Regions from separate parts of the Citrobacter sp. LJND-P06 genome, predicted to be linked through region 2. Evidence: predicted binding sites of a transcription regulator. Region 2 holds the regulator's gene; each other region holds the start of a gene.

Region 1 (4,499 bases), 490 kb from region 2:
GATCATCACCAGCGCGGTCGTTTGGGGATCAAAAGGTAAAGCAAAAGGTAGGGCGTGGAATTCGTGCTGCGTCATGGTTAATCTCCTGTTTGCAAATGAAACAATCCGTTTGTTCTGATCGTGAGTATTCAGGAGAAAAACGGTGTTAGACAGGAAAAAAGTTTGGTGCACAGCAACGAAAATTTTGTATTCAGCCAGAGCGCGGGAGACGAATGTGAAGAGGGTCATAACAACGCGTGCAGCAACAAAATAATTGATGCTGTACGCGTTTGAGCTTAAAAAAATTGTTGCAATAGTGTGAGCTAACCCACCTGTTTTCGGTGGTTACTTTTTACTTCCGTACTGCGCAAACCACGCCAGCATTCTCTGCCAGCCGTCTTTCGCGGATTCTTCGTGATAGCTCGGGCGATAATCCGCATTAAACGCATGTCCCGCATCCGGGTAGACGACAATCTCCGCGTTGGCATTGGCGGCACGGAGTGCATGACGCATGGTTTCCACGGAATCAACGGGAATGCTGGGGTCTTGTCCGCCGTACAGCCCCAGAACCGGGGCATTCAGATCGGTTGTGATATCCACGGGCTGTTTCGGGGAGTTCAGCGTTTTGTCGCCCACCAGTTTGCCGTACCACGCCACGGCTGCTTTTAACTGTGGGTTATGCGCGGCATACAGCCAGGTAATGCGACCACCCCAACAGAAACCGGTGATCATCAGGCGATGGACATCACCACCGTTGCGGGAAGCCCAACTGGCGACATGATCCAGATCCGCCAGCACTTGCGAATCAGGAACTTTAGCCACCAGACCACTCAATAGCGTGGGGATATCGGCAAAATCGTTGGGATCGCCTTCGCGGAAATAGAGTTCTGGCGCGATAGCCAGAAACCCTTCCAGCGCCAGGCGGCGGCAAACGTCGCGAATATGTTCATGCATGCCAAAAATTTCTTGTACCACGATGACAATCGGCAGTGCGCCTTCGCTGTTTTTAGGGCGCGCGTGGTATGCCGGCATATCATCGCCCTGAGAGGGAATCGACGTCAGTCCAGCGATGATGGCGTCATCCGTCGTATGAACAATGGTAGAGGCAAGAGGTGAAGCTGCAGGTGCAAAACCCGGTTGTTGTGTCTTTGTCATGGTATTCTCCGTACCCTTAAGAAAATTAGCGCAATGTTAAATATAGACAGCATGCAACAAATCACATTGCCTGAAACGGTCTATCTTTTGTGCAACGGAGAGTGATACTGATAGGTTTATGTGATGTAGATCGCTATTTTGTGGAAATCCAATGCAATTTATTTACATCATGGTGATGAGTGTCACGAAATTGTTTTGAGTCCTTCGGTAGAGTGTCTTTTTGCTTCTTCTGACAAAACCAATTCACAGAGGAGTTGTATATGTCCAAGTCTGATGTTTTTCATCTCGGCCTCACTAAAAACGATTTACAAGGGGCTACGCTTGCCATCGTCCCTGGCGATCCGGAGCGTGTGGAAAAGATCGCCGCGCTGATGGATAAGCCGGTTAAGCTGGCATCCCATCGCGAGTTCACTACGTGGCGTGCTGAGCTGGATGGTAAAGCAGTGATTGTTTGCTCTACCGGTATTGGCGGCCCGTCTACCTCTATTGCTGTGGAAGAGCTGGCACAGTTGGGCATTCGTACTTTCCTGCGTATTGGTACTACTGGCGCGATCCAACCGCACATTAACGTTGGCGACGTACTGGTCACTACCGCTTCTGTTCGTCTGGACGGTGCGAGCCTGCATTTTGCGCCGATGGAATTCCCGGCCGTGGCAGATTTTGCCTGTACCACCGCGCTGGTTGAAGCGGCGAAATCCATTGGTGCGACGACGCACATTGGTGTGACGGCGTCTTCTGATACCTTCTATCCAGGCCAGGAACGTTACGATACCTTCTCTGGTCGTGTAGTGAGCCGTTTCAAAGGCTCCATGGAAGAGTGGCAGTCGATGGGTGTCATGAACTATGAAATGGAATCCGCAACGCTGCTGACCATGTGTGCAAGCCAGGGTCTGCGTGCCGGTATGGTGGCGGGCGTTATCGTCAACCGTACCCAGCAAGAGATTCCCAATGCAGAAACGATGAAGCAAACAGAAAGCCACGCAGTGAAAATTGTGGTGGAAGCGGCGCGTCGTCTGCTGTAATTCTCTCTTCTCTTGTCAAAGGCCGACGCGTTCGGCCTTTTTCGTGTCAACACCCTCACCGGAAAACGCAGGACACGGCGAAATGCACGGCATCCTGCTCTGAACGTACGCAATAACTGAGGCGAAAGACGCGCTATTTTTTTAGCTGTAGCGCCAGAGCCAGTACTCCCGGGCCATTCATCCGACCATAATCCACCATAGGAATGGCTTCGACAGGTACGCTTCCTGCAGTCACTGTTTCTACGCGGGACTTCAGATAGCTCACCTGGGGGCCTAACAAAATAACATCCGCTTTTTTCCATTCTTCGTTAAGTTTGGCATCAGGAATCGCCCAAATATTGGCCTCTATCCCCTGTTGTTTAGCCGCGTCGACCATTTTATTCATCAACATGCTGGTGGACATACCGGCGTTGCAGACAAGCATAATATTAATCATGTGATTACCCTCAGGATGATGTTGCCTGCGCCAGAGCGACACGCTCGGCAAATTTCAGGAAAGGAAGATAGATACCAACGGTAATGGCGATTATCAGTATCTGGAGAACGGAGGCTCTCCAGTCTCCGCCGGTCGCCAGGAAGCCAGAAATAATCGGCGGCGTAGTCCAGGGAATTTGTACCGTGACGTGGTTAATCCAGCCCCAGGCTGTGGCGTAATAGGCAATAGTCAGGCCAATCACCGGGGAGAGAACAAAAGGAATAATCAGCGCGGGGTTGAACACAATCGGGAGACCAAAAATGATGGGTTCGCTGATATTGAACACGCACGGCGCCGTAGACAGTTTGGCGATATCCCGGTAATCGGTTTTGCGGCTAAAGAGGTAAATCGCAATCAGCAGAGCAATCGTATTACCGGAGCCGCCCATCACCCCGAATGTGTCTTTAAATGCCATACAGATAATATTCGGAATGTCCTGGTGCTGGGCAAAGGCAAGGGTATTTTCCTGCATATTATTAAGCAGAAAAGGGTCCAGCAGCGCACCTGAAATTACCCCCTGATGGATGCCCACGGAAAAGAACAAATTGGCGATAGTCGTTATCAACAAGAATCCAGGCAGACTGGTCGTGACGGATTTCAACGGCTGCTGTATCAGGGTTGCAATGAGCGAATTAACATCCATGCCGCTAATGCTTTGAACTGTGAACGAAAACAGAGCAAAGATAACCATGGTCAACATAATAGGAATCAGTGAATTAAACGAGCGGACCACCGCCGGAGGGATTGCGCCGCCGCTGATTGTCACCTGCAATTTTTTTGCCGAGGAGAGGCGGATAAACAGAGATGTCACCACCAACCCCGTTAATATTCCCACGAACATACCGGCAGACCCGGTGGACGCGAAGGAAATCCCCCCAGTGACCGTGACGTGCTGATGCGTGAAAACATCCGTCAGTTGAATACTTTCCGGCATGAAAATGACGACGGTGGCGATAGATAGCAGAACTGGCGCAATCGGGTCGGCATAGCCTTTGTTTTGGCAAAGATGGTACGCAATGGCACCCGCAATCAGCACCGAGATGAAGTTCAGCGAGCCGTTAACCACCGCATTGCCGACCTGCTGCCAGTGAATCAGGGAGGCATTGCTGATGAACCCCGCAAGCACGCCGTCAGGTTTGATGAGCGTATTATTGATAAGTACCATCAGACCCGCCAGGACAAAGAAAGGCATTAAGGTGGCAAAGGCATCACGTAACGAGCGTAAATGAACCTGCCCGCCGATGCGCTGGGCTACATTGACTGCTTGATCCAGGAGTTTCATACCGCATTAACCTCAAAAGTCGACATACAATCCATTGAAATAAAACCCGTTCTGTTGGCTCAGCGCCTGATAGAACTTGCCGCTTTTCTTGATGGTGCGTTGCTGCGTTTTCAGATCGAGGCTGACCAGGCCGTAGCGATTCTTGTAGGCATTGATCCATGACCAGCAGTCGATAAATGTCCACAGGTGATAGCCTTTAATATTGCATCCATCAGCAATGGCCTGATGCAGGTACGCAAGGTGGTTCTGAATAAACCCGATTCGGTAATCATCCTGTACCTGGCCTGCGTGAATAAAGCGTTCTTCGTTGGCTACCCCCATCCCATTTTCAGAAATGAAAGCCTCGATATTGCCGTAGTTATCACGGATATCGACGCACAAATCGTAAATACCTTGCTCGTAAATTTCCCATCCGCGATGTGGATTAAATTTCCTGCCCGGCAGGACATAACTTTCAAAATACCATTCAGGCATAAAAGGGGCGTCGGGACTGAAGGCTGACGTTCGAGCCTTGACTCTGCGGGGTTCGTAATAATTAAGACCCAATATCTGAACGGTGTTTTCGCGAATGTCGCATAAATCCTGT
Region 2 (4,499 bases):
TGCGTCACCCACAGTTTCATATCGGCCAGATAGTGCGCGTTAAAGCCGGGTTCCTGCATGGCCTGATTCAGCGAGTTGTACAGCGTGTTGTGCGCCTGATTGACACGCATACGCTGATACGCAAGCGGTGTTGCCTGTGGATTGTCGCTGAGGATCAGGCGTATAGCGTCTTGATCGGCTTCCAGCGCGTCGTGGGCGTTTTTGCGTAACAGACCGCTCTGCCACTGCGGCCAGAGCCAGACCGTTCCGCCAAACGCGATCAGGCAGCCAATCACCGTATCAATAAACCGCGGCACAATGTACTGCTCACCGTTTAACGTCAGCAATTGCAGGGTATACACCGCAGTGACCGTAAACCCGACCGTTGCCCAACCGTAATTTTTACGAATGATCAGATAGCTCACCAGTGTAATGACCAGCATGCCCGCTAGCGTGAAGCCTTCGGGAATATGGAAGTGTAGCGTCACGCCCGCAATCACCAGCCCGACCAGCGTACCTACCGAACGGTGTAATATGCGAACCCGCGTCGCGCCGTAGCCGTTTTGCGTCACAAACAGCACCGTCATCAGGATCCAGTACGGTTTCGGCAGATGTAACGCGCTGCCCATCAGACTGGCGATACTCAGCATGACGCTAATACGCCCGGCATTTCGCAGCGCGGGCGACTTGAAGGACAGATAGTTTTTTAACGCCGGGATCAGCGGGAGTCGGCGCTGTTTATCCGCCATCAGGTCGCGGGCGTAGAGCGGGCGTTGGGTCCGCAATACGCGGGCAATGCGGCTAAAGTGCCAGTAACAGAACTGACCGACCGGGTTATCGGGATGCTGGTTAGCGATTTTCTCCAGCGCACCAATCTGTTTTTCCATGGTAAAGCGAGTTGGCAGGCGGTGATACAGAATATCATCCGCCAGGATGCGTAAACGTGCGGCGACCGTTTGAGCGTTCCAGCGAATCACCTGTTCCGCATGGCTGCGTTCGACCAGCTTTTGCACCTCTTCCGGCTGATGCAGACTGACGGAGATATGTTCCTGTAGGTCCAGCGCTTCCTGGAAGGCCCGCAGCAGACGTTTGTATTCATTGTTGTGATGCGCCGACAGCATGTGCATTTGCTGGTAACACTGGGTGATGAGATCCACCGCTTTCTGTTGGCGTACCAACAAAGGCGGCAGCGCTTTTTCAGGATCCGCATGCTGGGTGAGCAGACTGTATTTGGCTTCGCAGTAGTCGGCCAATTCGCGGTACAACAAACTGAGCGACTCGCGCAGCGGTTGTTCACGCCAGAGCCAAAACCAAAACCAGTTAAAAAGCCCGTACCACAGGGTGCCCAGGGCATAGATCAGCAACGGCTCCCACACGGGCATGTTACCGGCAAGGCTGAGTGTGAAAATGGCGGCGATCAGCGAAGCCGGCAGGAGTCGGGCATGTAAGGCGCTGAGTTCAGCCGTCACGCCAAGAATCAGCGTTAAACCCGTCAGAATCAGCGGCAGCGGTATTGCTTGCGCGAGCAGGAGCTGCATTGCCAGGCTGCATCCGGCAAACAGCGATGCACCAATGACTAAGCGTTTGAAAAAGCGTTTGTGGGGGGTATCAAGCCCGGCGATGTTGCAGCAGGCGGGAACGAGAGAAAAGAGCAATCCCAGATGCAACTGGCCGATGATAAGGCCGATCGCCACAGGTAAACACAACACCAGCGTTTGCCGCAGTGCGTAGTTGATTTCAGGGTGATAGATCAGTCTTCGCCACATCGGTGCCAACAAAAATGGCGTATTACAGGGTAATACGCCATTTTGACGGGGTTAACGAGTGCCGTAGACGACGATGGTCTTACCGTGCGCGGAGATCAGGTTCTGATCTTCCAGCATTTTCAGAATACGACCAACGGTTTCGCGAGAACAGCCAACGATCTGACCGATCTCCTGACGGGTGATTTTGATTTGCATGCCGTCCGGGTGAGTCATCGCATCGGGTTGTTTCGCCAGGTTCAGCAGAGTCTGAGCGATACGACCGGTTACGTCGAGGAAGGCAAGGTTGCCGACTTTTTCGGACGTAACTTGCAGGCGACGAGCCATCTGGGAAGACAGGCGCATCAGAATATCCGGGTTCACCTGGATCAATTGGCGAAATTTTTTGTAGGAGATTTCAGCGACTTCACAGGCCGTTTTTGCACGAACCCATGCACTGCGCTCCTGGCCTTCTTCAAACAGGCCCAATTCGCCAATAAAATCGCCCTGATTCAGATAAGAAAGGATCATCTCTTTCCCTTCTTCGTCTTTAATCAGCACAGCCACTGAGCCTTTAACGATGTAGTACAACGTTTCTGCTTTTTCACCCTGGTGAATCAGCGTGCTCTTCGACGGGTACTTATGAATGTGGCAATGAGACAAGAACCATTCGAGAGTCGGGTCTGTTTGCGGTTTGCCAAGCACCATGCGCGGTTATCCTCTGTTATAAGCTGTCTCCAGAGCCAGAAAACGACGCTGTCTCTGGGGTTGCCAAAATATGCTTCCCGCTGCCAGGGAAGGGGGCTGCTAAAAATGTACTGCAGCCTGTAATGTGATGTTCTCTGCATACATGCAGTACGTCAATGTATTACTGTAGCATCCTGACTGTTTTAGCATAGCTTTCGCTGTGTGTCTCCTGGTGTCTCGCTTCAGCTTGATACAGGTCGCCTTCCGTTGCGAGATTTGTTATGTCCGCGTAATCTGTCAGGAAAATTGAAACATTGGAGTTACGAAATATGCAAGCGCGTGTGAAATGGGTTGAAGGCCTAACCTTCCTGGGAGAGTCTGCTTCCGGACACCAGGTTTTGATGGATGGTAACTCCGGTGATAAAGCACCGAGTCCGATGGAAATGGTGTTAATGGCTGCGGGTGGGTGCAGTGCGATCGATGTGGTGTCTATTCTGCAAAAGGGACGCCAGGACGTGACCAATTGCGAAGTGAAGCTCACTTCCGAGCGTCGTGAAGAGGCGCCGCGCCTGTTCACGCATATCAATCTGCATTTCATTGTGACTGGCAATGATCTCAAAGACGCCGCCGTTTCGCGCGCAGTCGATCTGTCTGCTGAAAAATATTGTTCCGTGGCGTTGATGCTGGAAAAAGCAGTGAATATCACGCATTCATACGAAGTGATTGCTGCCTGATGATCCTTGCCTGATGGCGCTGCGCTTATCGGGCCTACGACAGGAGTAGGCCGGATAACGCAACACCGCCATCCGGCAAAATCTTACCTTACTCGATTTTTTTGCCTTCCATCAGTCGCTGAACCAGCGGCAGCATGATCAACTCCATTGCCAGTCCCATTTTGCCGCCCGGCACGACTAATGTATTGATATGTGAAATAAACGAGCCCTGAAGCATTGCCAGCAGCCAGGGAAAATCGATCCCTTCCAGATTACGAAAATGAATAACGACAAAGCTCTCGTCTAATGACGGGATGCCTTTTGCCGCGAAGGGATTCGAGGTGTCCACCGTGGGGACGCGCTGAAAGTTAATATGCGTACGGGAGAACTGCGGGGTGATGTAGTTGATGTAATCATCCATAGAGCGAACCACCGAATCCATCACCGCCTCGCGGGAGTGTCCACGCTCGCTGGTGTCGCGGATCAGTTTTTGTATCCACTCCAGGTTGACTATCGGTACTACGCCAACCAGTAAATCCACATGGCGCGCCACGTTATGCTGCGGCGTCACTACGCCACCGTGCAGTCCTTCATAGAACAGGACGTCGGTCGGTTCGGGCAGGGGTTGCCATGGCGTGAAGGTTCCCGGCACCTGATTCCACGGTACTGCTTCATCGTAGGTATGCAGATATTTCCGCGACTGGCCTTTGCCCGCGTGTCCGTACTCGCCGAACGTTTGTTCCAGCAGACCAAAATCATTGGCTTCGGGGCCGAAATAACTGATATGTCGCCCGGCGTCCCGCGCTTTGCGGATCGCCATGTCCATTTCCGGACGCGTATAGCGATGAAAGCTGTCGCCTTCCACCTCGGCGGCGCGCAGATTTAACTGTGAAAAAATTTTACGGAACGCGAGGCTGGTGGTGGTGGTCCCCGCGCCGCTGGATCCTGTTACCGCAATCACTGGATGTTTGGCAGACATAACAACTCCATGAATAAACACTCGTTTTAGTATAGTCGGCCCTCAGCGGGGGATTACTCGTGCAACTGCTTTTTGGGCATGATATTGACCGTTTCGTGGAGTTCGGACCACACCAGAACGGCCTCGCCGCGCTGTAACTGGCGTTTTACGTCGGCGACTTTTTGCGCAAGCGAACGTTCATGTTCACCATAATCGGTGCCTTCGCGCAATACAAAGCTTTCAATCAGGTTATCCAGCGTTTCAGCGGACAACTCCTGCCAGGGGATGATCATGATTATGCTTCCAGATATGTGGTGAGCCAGTCAGGGATGCGCGATTCAAGCCACATTTCCGGGCGGCGCAGCGTCCCGCCGATAAAGCCGACGTGCCCGCCATGCTCGGTTAATTGATACTCTACCT
Region 3 (4,499 bases), 1.1 Mb from region 2:
CGCACGAACTGACGCTGCAGTTGGTTGTGCAGACGCATTCCCAGAACGGAAGGCGGCAGGGTGGGAAGGAGCATCAGCGAACAAGGCAACTGTTCATTGAGCCAGCGCCAGAGCGAATCGTCCACCAGCCCGAAGCAGGCTGGCATAATGATCATCTCACCGGATTTGGCGACTGGCAGCAGCGCTTCATACAACAGCGGCCACTTTTCTTTGTTATCCAGCAAACGGGCGATATTCACCGCGCGAAATTCGGTCGGGTTATCGCGCAGGACATCCAGTTCGGGGAGTTCAATTTCTGCGGTTTCTACCTCCAGACCGAGTTGGCGCAAAGAGGCTGCCGCAAGGTGCGCCTGAAAATCCAGCAAGCCGCTTACCCCCACCACACGAATGCGTTGGGCGGCAAGAGGCCATACAGGCACTTCTGGTGAACTGAGCCAGGTTGTGCGCAAGGTGCCCAGCGGTGTGACACGCTGATGCGCTTGCGAAACATCGCCGTGTAAACGGGCGCCGCACGCCTCCAGCAAATCCTGCGCTTGTTGTGCCAGAGTCAGCACATGTTGCGAGCCGATGGTGGAGTAGGGGTGAGCTGGCGCTTGCGCCTGCAATAATTCCAGACCCGTCTTGATATCGGTGACGGGCTGGCCGTCCGGCAACGTGCTCAGGAGATCCAACGAACCGGAGGAAAAATGCAGCGCGCTTTGACCACGGGTGACGATAGCGCAGCGGAGTCCGCTTTTTTGCAGTTGCAGGCCGCACAGTAATCCGGCGAGACCACCGCCCATAATAACCGTATCAAATTTCATTCTGCTGCTCCTTCTCCAGGCCGCATAATCCCTGATAAACCCAGCGGGTAAATTCACTTTCGCGCAGCGCATCACCCCAGGCAATAGGTTGTACCCCTTTCCAGCGTTCATTGAGGAATTCAGAAAGCTGGGTGATGGATTGCGCGGCGGTGGTGACATTAAAACGTTGTAGCAAACCGGCGGCACGACAGGCGCACAGTTCCCCCTGACAGGTTCCCATCCCGACGCGGGTACGGCGACGTAAATCCAGCAGACTGTTGACGGTTAAATTTTCAACCGCGTACTGAACCTCACCGGCAGTGACCGCTTCGCATTCACAGACCAGACTACGATGCTGACGGCCTTCGCTGAGCCATGCTGGCGTACGATCACCGTGGCGATAGACGGCAGAACCGCGCAACGGTGCGGGCAGGGAAATAATGCGGCGTAGCGTATTTTCAGTGGGTTCCTGCGAGCCAGGCAGCGCTGTTTGCGCCGTGACGCAGGGCTGGCTGTTGCCCAGTTTGCGGCAAACGGCGTCGGTTGCCCACTCCGCCATCAGGCGGTAGGTCATCAGCTTCCCGCCGGTAATGGTGATAAAGCCATCCAGTCCATCACGTTCGGCGTGGTCAAACAGCACGATGCCACGGCTGACGTTACGCCCGCTCGGATCATCATCACTGGCGACCAGCGGACGCACACCGGAGTATGCGCGTAAAATGCGCGTTTTCGCCATTATCGGCGCCAGCTTCTCACCTTCGCGCAATAGGATATCAACTTCTTCGGCGGTCACGCGGTTGCTGTCTATCTCGTTGTAATCGATATGCGTCGAGGTCGTACCAATAAGCGAAATGGTATCGCCAGGAACCAGAATATCGGCATCGGACGGTTTACGGCAGCGGTTGATCACATGCTGGTTAATACGGTGATCCATGATCAGCAGTGAGCCTTTCGCCGGGAACATGCGGATACTGAGGTCGGCATACTCGGCGATGCGCTGACCCCAAATGCCGGCGGCGTTTACCACAACCGGCGCGTGCAGAGACTGGGTTTCGCCTGTCAGATGGTTGCGCACGTTGACGCCACATACCGTTGCCCCTTCGCGAATTAACCCGGTCACTTCGTGTGCCGTCAAAATGGTTGCGCCATGCTCTTTCGCATCCAGCATGTTGGCGGCGGTTAAACGGAAAGGATCAACCGTGCCATCCGGCACTTTGACGGCACCGATCAGCGCAGGGTTTACCGCCGGTTCAATGATTCGCGCCTGTTGGGGATCGATCGCCTCAGCGCGGATACCGGCCTCTTCACAGGCGCGAATAAAGGTGGCCTGAAAGGATAATTCATCTTCGGGCAGGGTAATAAAAAGGCCGTCAGTTGGCTCTACGCAATGGCGAGCAATCCTTTTCAGGATCTGATTTTCGCTAATACACTCGCGTGCGGATTCGGCGTCCGTCACCGCGTAACGCGCGCCGCTGTGCAGCAATCCGTGGTTACGGCCTGTTGCACCGGTGGCGATGTCATGGCGCTCTACCAGAATAACGCGCAATCCGCGCAGCGCACAGTCGCGGGCGATCCCTGCACCTGTGGCTCCTCCGCCAATGATAATCACGTCACTTGATTGCGAGTCGCGCGTTTTCATTGTTTTTCCTCATTGTTCGTTTTTTTATCATTTAGCCACATAAAAATCATGGTTTGTTTGATTTCGCGCATAATCGCGCATTATTCGAAAATGAAACGTGATTCCGTGCGCCTTTTTGAACATTTGTCATAATTCCGTAACAATATGTGCTGTAATTCACATTAACGCCATGTATCTTTCCTTAACATCGCGGCCACACTGGGAGCAGAGGGGCTGTTTGAACGAACTGCGGTGTCTATCTCAAACTAAACACGGCCACGGAGGCTATATATGTTAAGTATTTTTAAACCCGCGTCGCACAGTGCGCGTTTGCCAGCGGCGGAGATCGACCCGACGTATCGTCGATTGCGCTGGCAAATATTTTTGGGGATTTTCTTTGGCTACGCTGCGTACTATCTGGTACGTAAAAACTTTGCTCTGGCGATGCCGTATCTGGTCGAGCAGGGCTTTTCCCGTGGCGATCTTGGTTTTGCGTTGTCCGGGATCTCTATCGCTTATGGTTTTTCAAAGTTCATCATGGGGTCAGTTTCTGACCGTTCGAATCCGCGCGTGTTCCTGCCTGCGGGCCTGATTCTGGCGGCGGCAGTGATGTTGTTCATGGGCTTTGTACCGTGGGCAACGTCCAGTATCGCCATTATGTTCGTTCTGTTATTCCTCTGTGGTTGGTTCCAGGGGATGGGATGGCCGCCGTGTGGCCGCACGATGGTGCACTGGTGGTCACAGAAAGAGCGTGGCGGTATTGTTTCCGTCTGGAACTGCGCGCATAACGTGGGCGGCGGTATTCCACCGCTGCTGTTCCTGCTGGGGATGGCCTGGTTTAACGACTGGAAAGCGGCGCTTTACATGCCGGCGTTCGGTGCGATTGTTATCGCCATCTTTGCCTTTGCCATGATGCGCGATACCCCGCAATCCTGTGGCTTACCGCCTATCGAAGAGTACAAAAACGACTACCCGGACGATTACAACGAAAATGCAGAAGAAGAGCTGACGGCGAAGCAAATCTTTATGCAGTACGTGTTGCCGAACAAACTGTTGTGGTACATCGCGATTGCTAACGTGTTTGTATATCTGCTGCGCTACGGCATCCTCGACTGGTCGCCGACCTATCTGAAAGAAGTGAAACATTTCGCGCTGGATAAATCTTCCTGGGCTTATTTCCTTTATGAATATGCCGGTATTCCGGGCACGCTGCTGTGTGGCTGGATGTCGGATAAAGTCTTCCGGGGTAACCGTGGGGCAACCGGCGTATTCTTTATGACGCTGGTGACTATCGCCACTATCGTCTACTGGATGAACCCGGCGGGTAATCCAGGTGTGGATATGGCATGTATGATCGTAATCGGCTTCCTTATCTATGGCCCGGTCATGCTGATTGGTTTGCACGCCCTGGAACTGGCACCGAAAAAAGCGGCAGGTACAGCGGCGGGCTTTACCGGCCTGTTCGGTTATCTGGGTGGCTCCGTGGCGGCGAGCGCCATTGTGGGTTACACCGTTGACTTCTTCGGCTGGGACGGTGGCTTCATGGTGATGATCGGCGGCAGCGTGCTGGCGGTTATTCTTCTCGTGGTGGTGATGATTGGCGAAAAACGTCATCACGAAGAGCTGACGCTGAAACGCAGCGGGAGTTAATCAAATGAAAACGACGCTAAAGAACCTGAGCATGGCGCTGATGATGGCCGGAATGGTGATGGGAAGCAGTGCTATTGCGGCCGACAGCAGCGACAAAATTGTGATCGCGCATCGCGGCGCCAGTGGCTATCTGCCTGAGCATACGCTGCCAGCTAAAGCGATGGCGTATGCGCAAGGCGCAGATTATCTGGAACAAGATCTGGTGATGACCAAAGACGACCGTTTAGTCGTCCTCCATGACCATTATCTTGACCGGGTCACCGATGTTGCCGAACGTTTTCCAGACCGTGCGCGTAAAGACGGTCGTTACTACGCCATCGACTTCACGCTGGATGAAATTAAGTCGCTGAAATTTACCGAAGGCTTCGACATTGAAAACGGTAAGAAAGTGCAGACGTATCCAGGGCGTTTCCCGATGGGTAAATCTGATTTCCGTGTTCATACCTTTG

Evidence for each region. The regulator CRP, encoded in region 2, controls carbon source genes, mostly activating them, when cyclic AMP is high. The targets are predictions, from matches to a motif close to ATGTGANNNNNNTCACAT.
Region 1: a site for CRP is predicted at 1,253-1,270, ahead of udp (uridine phosphorylase). Genes of this name have one in related genera too.
Region 3: a site for CRP is predicted at 2,566-2,583, ahead of glpT (glycerol-3-phosphate transporter). Genes of this name have one in related genera too.

The regions. Positions count from the first base shown of each region.
Region 1 covers NZ_CP187317.1:4,535,551-4,540,049, reverse strand. Annotated here, with positions in the region: gene ACO7SM_RS21365 (cysteine hydrolase family protein) at 1-75, opposite strand, end outside; gene ACO7SM_RS21360 (dienelactone hydrolase family protein) at 325-1,134, opposite strand; gene udp (uridine phosphorylase) at 1,395-2,156, shown strand; gene ACO7SM_RS21350 (PTS sugar transporter subunit IIB) at 2,290-2,592, opposite strand; gene ACO7SM_RS21345 (PTS sugar transporter subunit IIC) at 2,603-3,913, opposite strand; gene ACO7SM_RS21340 (glycoside hydrolase family 1 protein) at 3,926-4,499, opposite strand, start outside.
Region 2 covers NZ_CP187317.1:364,069-368,567, forward strand. Annotated here, with positions in the region: gene ACO7SM_RS01640 (YccS/YhfK family putative transporter) at 1-1,745, opposite strand, end outside; gene crp (cAMP-activated global transcriptional regulator CRP) at 1,797-2,429, opposite strand; gene ACO7SM_RS01650 (OsmC family protein) at 2,738-3,142, shown strand; gene ACO7SM_RS01655 (phosphoribulokinase) at 3,231-4,100, opposite strand; gene ACO7SM_RS01660 (YheU family protein) at 4,154-4,372, opposite strand; partial or broken gene ACO7SM_RS01665 (hydrolase) at 4,375-4,499, opposite strand, start outside.
Region 3 covers NZ_CP187317.1:1,473,554-1,478,052, forward strand. Annotated here, with positions in the region: gene glpB (glycerol-3-phosphate dehydrogenase subunit GlpB) at 1-803, opposite strand, end outside; gene glpA (anaerobic glycerol-3-phosphate dehydrogenase subunit A) at 793-2,421, opposite strand; gene glpT (glycerol-3-phosphate transporter) at 2,692-4,050, shown strand; gene glpQ (glycerophosphodiester phosphodiesterase) at 4,055-4,499, shown strand, end outside.